Regions from separate parts of the Blautia sp. 2227st1_G12_2227SCRN_220401 genome, predicted to be linked through region 1. Evidence: riboswitches for the same ligand, from Rfam matches in the RefSeq annotation. Region 1 holds a riboswitch; the other holds the start of a gene.
What was found. Region 1 has a riboswitch for thiamine pyrophosphate ahead of thiW (energy coupling factor transporter S component ThiW). Riboswitches for the same ligand answer to the same signal wherever they lie in the genome.
Positions count from the first base shown of each region.

Region 1 (3,604 bases):
GTCTGAGAGTGTGTGAGCGAACAGAGGCGTAAGAGCCTGTATATGGCGGAATCGGAAACAGAGTCCAATGCAGTGGCAGGCAGAAAATAATAATTTACAGGAGGATTTTTACAATGAAAAAAGCGCAGATCATCGTGGACAAATATTTCCTCACCGGAAAAACAGACAAAAGGATCTATGGTTCCTTTATAGAACATCTCGGACGTGCGGTTTATGAGGGGATTTATCAGGAAGGCAGCCCCCTTTCTGATGAGCAGGGATTTCGGAAGGATACTCTGGAACTGGTAAGGGAGCTTCAGGTACCGATCGTTCGTTATCCGGGCGGAAATTTTGTATCCGGATTCCGTTGGGAGGATAGTGTCGGGCCGAAAACTCAGCGTCCGTCCAGACCGGAGCTGGCCTGGGGTGTCATCGAGACAAACCAGTTTGGACTCAATGAGTTTGTGGACTGGTCCAGAAAAGCCGGCAGCGATGTGATGATGGCAGTAAACCTGGGAACAAGAGGACCGGAGGATGCGAAAAATCTTTTGGAATACTGTAACTTTAAGGGTGGTACCTATTACAGTGATCTCCGTAAAGCTCACGGCTATGAACAGCCGCATGATATCAAATTATGGTGTCTCGGAAACGAGATGGACGGTCCGTGGCAGATGGGACATAAAACTGCGGCAGAGTACGGAAGAGTTGCAGCAGAGACTGCCCGCCTGATGAAATTTATGGATCCGGAGGTTGAGACTGTTGCATGCGGAAGCTCCAGTCTGGAAATGCCTACCTTTGGCTCCTGGGAGTATACGGTTCTTGACGAGGCTTACGATCAGGTGGATTATCTTTCCCTGCATCAGTACTATGGAAATGCATCGGGAGACACTGCCGATTTTCTGGCAAGCTCCAAGGGCATGGATGATTTTATCTCAGGAGTGGTTTCCATCTGCGATGCTGTAAAAGCAAAGAAGCATGGAAAAAAACAGATCAATCTTTCCTTCGACGAGTGGAACGTATGGTACCACAGCAATGAACAGGATAAAAAACTGGAAAAATGGGTACAGGCGCCCCATCAGCTGGAGGATGTTTATAACTTTGAGGATGCACTTCTTGTGGGAAGCATGTTGATCACACTTCTCCGTCATGCAGATCGTGTAAAGATCGCCTGCATGGCACAGCTGGTAAATGTTATTGCGCCGATCATGACATCCGATACAGGCGCATGGCGTCAGACGATCTTTTATCCGTATATGCTGACAAGTGTGTTTGGAAGAGGAACCGTCCTTAATACACAGGTTCTCACACCTATATATGAAAGCAAGACTTATGGAGAAGCTCCATATCTGGATTCTGTGTGCGTCTGGGATGAGGAAAAGGATACGCTGACGATCTTTGCAGTGAATAAGAGTCTGGATGAGGATATGGAAGTTTCCTGTGACTTAAGACAGTTTGAGGGATATAAGATCGTAGAGCATATCGTGCTGAACAATGATGATCTTCAGGCAGTCAATACAGAGACGCAGCCCGAGAATGTAGTTCCTGTAAAAGCCAGTGCAGAGTGCTCAAAGCTGGACGGCGGAAAACTGGAAGCAGTTTTTGCAAAACACAGCTGGAATATGATCCGTCTTGCGAAATAAGGGCCGGTGAAGTATGGTAAAAGCAGTTACAGAAAATGTAAATCATGCAGGAAAGTCTCCGGCGGGAGTGCAAAGAGCAATAAGCAGTGGAGGTTTGACAACGGGATAGGTGTGTGCTATATTGAAAAACAGAAAAGAAAAGAGCCAGCGGGAGCTTGTGTGACAGGCTGAGAGGAAGATAGATCTTCGACCGTACCTGATTTGGGTAATGCCAACGGAGGGATTGTGATTTGAGAGCGTGTCTCCGTGGAGTTTGCCATGGGATGCGCTCTTTTCGGATGCAGGAATGGAACTGGAATGGTCTGACAATGTGGGGATGTGAAAGTGACAGAGACTGCATGTGGAGCTTCTGCGAAAGAGCGGGCAGGAAGGGGAGCGCCTTAATGTCTGGCAGGAGAGTGATATTCCGGAGGATTTTTCCGGAAGGATCATATAAGCGATGGGAATCCGTGTTTTCGGAGTGAGAGGAAGTAAGGGAACTTCGACCGCCAAAATCTAAGGGCAGACTGCAGCAGACGGGAAGCTTTTGCCCGGATCTGACAGGGCTCTGCCTGATATTTCAGGGAGGAAAAACACTATGGAAAAACAAAGGATGCACACGCTTCGTATGGTAATGCTGGCAATGATGGTTGCGATCGGTGTCGTTATTTCACCGATCCTGAGGATTGAGGGAATGTGCCCCACGGCGCATCTTGTCAATATCGTATGCTCGGTTCTGATGGGACCGTGGTATTCCCTTCTTTGTGCGACCATGATCAGCGTGATCCGTATGATGTTTATGGGAATCCCGCCACTTGCACTGACCGGTGCAGTATTTGGCGCATTTCTTTCAGGTGTGTTCTACAGACTTTCCAAAGGCAAGATCATCTGCGCGGTGATCGGTGAGATCTTTGGAACAGGTATCATCGGATCTATGGTTTCTTATCCGGTGATGGCATTCCTGATGGGAAGAGGCGGACTGACAGCATTTTATTATACGCCGATGTTCCTTGCAGCAACCACAATGGGAGGATGTGTTGCCTATATTTTCCTGAAGGCTCTGAGTAAAGCAGGTCTTCTGGTGAAATTCCAGGCAGCTTTGGGTTCAAAAACATATGAGACAAAGAATTTTACAACTGCGAAAGCGAATTAAAGAAGAAAAGCCGCTGATCCATTGCATCACCAATCCGATCTCGATCCATGATTGTGCCAACGTGGTCCTTGCAGTAGGTGCAAGGCCGATCATGGCGGAGCATCCGGCAGAGGTGACAGGTATTACGGCATCGGCTGGTGCGCTGATGCTGAATCTCGGGAATATTACCGATGCCAGGATCGAGTCAATGAAGCGTTCTATGAGAACAGCGATGGAAAATAAGATTCCGGTTCTTCTGGACCTGGTAGGGGTTGCCTGCAGTGATCTCAGGCTGGATCTGGCACGGGAGCTTTTAAGGATCGGTCATCCGGCAGTGCTGAAGGGAAATATGTCAGAGCTTCTGGCTGTTTCCGGGCTGCCGTCTCATGCGATCGGAATCGATGCGGGTGTCGAGGATGCTCTGACTGAGGAAAATATCGATGGAGTCAGTGAAGTGCTTAAGGCTTTTTCCAGAAATAATCAGGCAATCGTGCTGGCTACCGGAAAACAGGATTTTGTTACGGATGGTGAACGGGTTATTCTGGTACAAAATGGCAGTGCGGCGCTGTCCGGGATCACAGGAACCGGCTGTATGGTCGGTGCACTGACTGCGGCGTTTTTGCCGGGGTGCGAAGATAATATTGCGAAAGAGATGACGGATAGTATAGAGGCAGGTGTCTGGTCTGGCGTTGAGATGGAATTAAATGGGAGATCCGGGAATTATCTGGCTGCGGCAGTGCTTGGTACTGCACTTATGGGTATCGCCGGCGAGGAAGCGGAGAAGATTTCCCGCGGTCCGGGAAGCTTTCAGGTAAATCTGCTGGATGAGATCTATGGGCTTTCGGATCGACAGCTGCTGGATCTGTTGAAGATT
Region 1 covers NZ_JBCLNI010000052.1:4,664-8,267, forward strand. The annotation lists gene ABCM67_RS15830 (alpha-N-arabinofuranosidase) at 114-1,619, shown strand; TPP riboswitch at 1,757-1,859, shown strand; gene thiW (energy coupling factor transporter S component ThiW) at 2,197-2,751, shown strand; gene ABCM67_RS15840 (hydroxyethylthiazole kinase) at 2,714-3,604, shown strand, end outside.

Region 2 (3,604 bases), on a different contig from region 1:
TTATACACTGAAGATCAAAGGCACCAGTCTGAAACCGTCATGGAAGAGCAGCAACACAAATGTTGTCAAGATAACTTCTGTCGGAAAGATCACCGCGGTAAAAACAGGAACAGCGGTTATCACAGCGACTCTTGGTGGCAGAAAATTCACCTGCAAGGTTACTGTAAAGAATCCGACCTCGGCTAATACCAGATTGACGCAGAATTATAGCAAATTGAAAAAATACATCAGTCAGAAAGGCAAATATACTGAAGACGGAAATCAGTTTATAAATGTCAAAGTAGATAAAGAAAGTACTCTGATGATCGGTTATCTGAAGAAAGAAGATAAGATAGATATTGGGATGATGCTCTCTATGCCTTCAGATGGAATCCTTGCCGGACTGGATATTATCGGAAACTGTGTGAAATCTGATACGGTCAGTGTGAAGTCCGCCCTGTCTACAAATGAAGTCTTTCTGCTGGTGACTTCTTCTACAAAAGCATCTGCTTATAAAGGTCAGAATCTGACTTTCTTGTATACAAACGGAAAAAAAGCGATGACAGATCTGCAGGATTCTTCCAATATTATGATGAAAGCGACAATGAAAGTAGCAAATGATTATCTGAAAAAGAATTTAAATCTGACAATGAAAGATCTGGGATTCACTGCTTATAAATAACAGTAACATCCTATGATGATGCCGTTAATAAAATTCGGTTGACAAATTAGTATAGAAAGCATAAGATGATAGTAGCTAAGAAATGTGATGAAATTCAAACATTGGCAAAAACGAAAACCCCGGAAGTCTCGCACACTTCCGGGGTTTTCTATGCCGTTATGTAAGGGGGCTTAAGCCTTTCAGGCTGTTACTGCCTGTCGTTTCTGTCCAGCCATTTGCGAATATAGTAGCTAACTATATCCGCCGTAACAGAAACAAAAAATGTGATGATTAATTCGCACACTGGACTTCACCTCCTTTCTGCTGGAGGGTTGGCAGCATTAACAGTGTACTATAGTTTAGAACAAATTGGAACTATTGTGAGAAAATTTAATACTCTTGACATTGATCATAATTCGTCTTATACTAAACCATGTAAATAACAGGGGAGCTTGTGATGGCAGGCTGAGAGGAAGTCTTCAACTTCGACCCTTATACCTGATTTGGATAATGCCAACGTAGGAACGTATAAGATGAATTTACGGGAGATACTTTGGTGTATCTCCTTTTTTATTGGATGCGGATGTTTTTATCCGATTGAATACGTAAGATCAGGATTTACAGGGAAGGGATCAAGAGCGAATGCTTTTAACCCCGGTATCGACAATTGAATATTGGGAAATTTGAGAGTGAACTGAGTTCATGAAGGGGTGCACCACCGCGGGTGTATTTCTTTGTGAACTCTTTTTTATTGACGAATAGCTTTTGAAGTTTCCGGAAAGGAGAGATCATGATCACAGTAAATGGTGAAAGCAGAACATTGGAAAAGCCGGTGACAGTAACAGAATATCTGGAAGCATGTAACTATGTTCCGGTGCAGGTTGTAGTAGAGCTGAATGAAGAGATCATTAAGAGAGACACTTACGATACAACAGTACTGAAAGATGGCGATGTTGTGGAGATTCTGCAGTTTATGGGCGGCGGAAGCTGCTGATGTCGCTATAGAGATAAAATTAGGTAGATATACCACGGCAGTAACTGACAGATAAGTTACTGAAAAAATGCAGATGAAGAATGATCTGGCAGAAGAAGGCGCTGGTTATAAATCGGTGGAAATATTTTCTGCAAACAGATAAAGAAAGGTGGACATAAAAAATGACAACAGCAAACACAAATGAAGACAAACTGATCCTGGGAGGCCATGAGTTTACTTCCCGTTTTATCCTTGGTTCCGGAAAATTTTCTCTGGAGCTTGTAAAAGCATGTATTGAAAAAGCAGGAACTCAGATCGTAACACTTGCCCTGCGTCGTGCAAATGAGGGTGGGCTTGCCAATATTCTTGACTATGTGCCGAAGGATGTTACTCTTCTTCCGAATACATCAGGAGCCAGAAATGCAGAGGAAGCAGTCCGTATCGCAAGACTTTCCCGCGAGCTTGGTTGTGGAGATTTTGTAAAGATCGAAGTTATCCATGATTCCAAATATCTTCTTCCGGATAACTATGAGACCATCAAGGCAACAGAGATCCTTGCAAAAGAGGGCTTTGTAGTTATGCCATATATGTATCCGGATCTGAATGCAGCCAGAGATCTGGTGAATGCAGGAGCTGCCTGTGTAATGCCGCTTGGCTCTCCGATCGGTTCCAACAAAGGAATCTGTACAAAAGAATTCATCCAGATCCTTATCGACGAGATCGACCTTCCGATCATCGTGGACGCAGGAATCGGTCGCCCGTCACAGGCATGTGAGGCTATGGAAATGGGTGCTGCAGCAGTTATGGCAAATACAGCTATTGCAACTGCAGGAGACGTCCGTGTTATGGCGGAAGCCTTTAAGAAAGCTATTGAGGCAGGAAGAAGTGCATATCTTTCCGGTATGGGAAGAACTCTGGAGAGAGGTGCAAGTGCATCCTCACCACTGACCGGATTTCTTCATGAGTAAAATTGATAAATGAATGATTGAACGCAGAACACTAAGCGGGGGACAGGCACTGCCTGTGTAGTGAAACACAGGTATTGTCTGGTTTCAATCGAAATTGAGTTTACAGATATGCAGCAGTGAGGACCAGAGTATTGCTGCAATATATGAGAGGAGCGACATAAGAGTAATGGCAGAAACAGTACAGGCCAGTCAGCAGGACGGCCATTTTAATGAAAGTATCGTAAATGAAGAAATTCTGGAAGATATGAAAAAGAACCGTATCGATCACATGAAGTACCTTCCGGATATGGAACAGCTGGAAGAAACTGATGTAATGGATCAGGTTATTTCCGCAATGAACGCATATGATTATGATAAGTACACAGAAGCGGATGTACGGAGAGCGCTTGCTCATGACAACCGCACACCGGAGGATTTTAAAGCACTGCTTTCACCGGCAGCGCTGCCTCTTCTGGAAGAAATCGCACAGGCTGCACGGATCGAAACAAGGAAACATTTCGGAAACAGCATCTGTATGTTCACACCGATCTACATTGCAAACTACTGTGAGAATTACTGCATCTACTGTGGATTTAACTGCCACAATAAGATCCGCCGTGCACAGCTGAACGAAGAAGAGATCGAGAAGGAAATGGCAGCGATCGCCGAGACTGGTCTGCAGGAGATCCTGATCCTTACCGGAGAGAGCAAAACCAAATCCAATGTGGAGTACATCGGAAAAGCCTGTGAGATCGCGCGAAAATATTTCAAGGTGATCGGCCTTGAGGTGTATCCGATGAATTCTGATGAGTACGCATATCTTCACAAATGCGGCGCAGATTATGTGACAGTTTTCCAGGAGACCTATAATTCTGATAAATACGAAACTCTGCATCTGGCAGGCCACAAGAGGATTTTTCCATACAGGTTAAATACACAGGAGCGTGCGTTAAAAGGCGGCATGCGAGGTGTTGGTTTTGCGGCACTTCTGGGACTGGATGATTTCCGCAAGGATGCTTTTGCAACGGGATATCACGCATATCT
Region 2 covers NZ_JBCLNI010000042.1:15,243-18,846, reverse strand. The annotation lists gene ABCM67_RS15180 (fibronectin type III domain-containing protein) at 1-661, shown strand, start outside; TPP riboswitch at 1,075-1,182, shown strand; gene thiS (sulfur carrier protein ThiS) at 1,431-1,634, shown strand; gene ABCM67_RS15170 (thiazole synthase) at 1,796-2,581, shown strand; gene thiH (2-iminoacetate synthase ThiH) at 2,748-3,604, shown strand, end outside.
Region 2: another riboswitch for thiamine pyrophosphate. It lies ahead of thiS (sulfur carrier protein ThiS); the one in region 1 lies ahead of thiW (energy coupling factor transporter S component ThiW).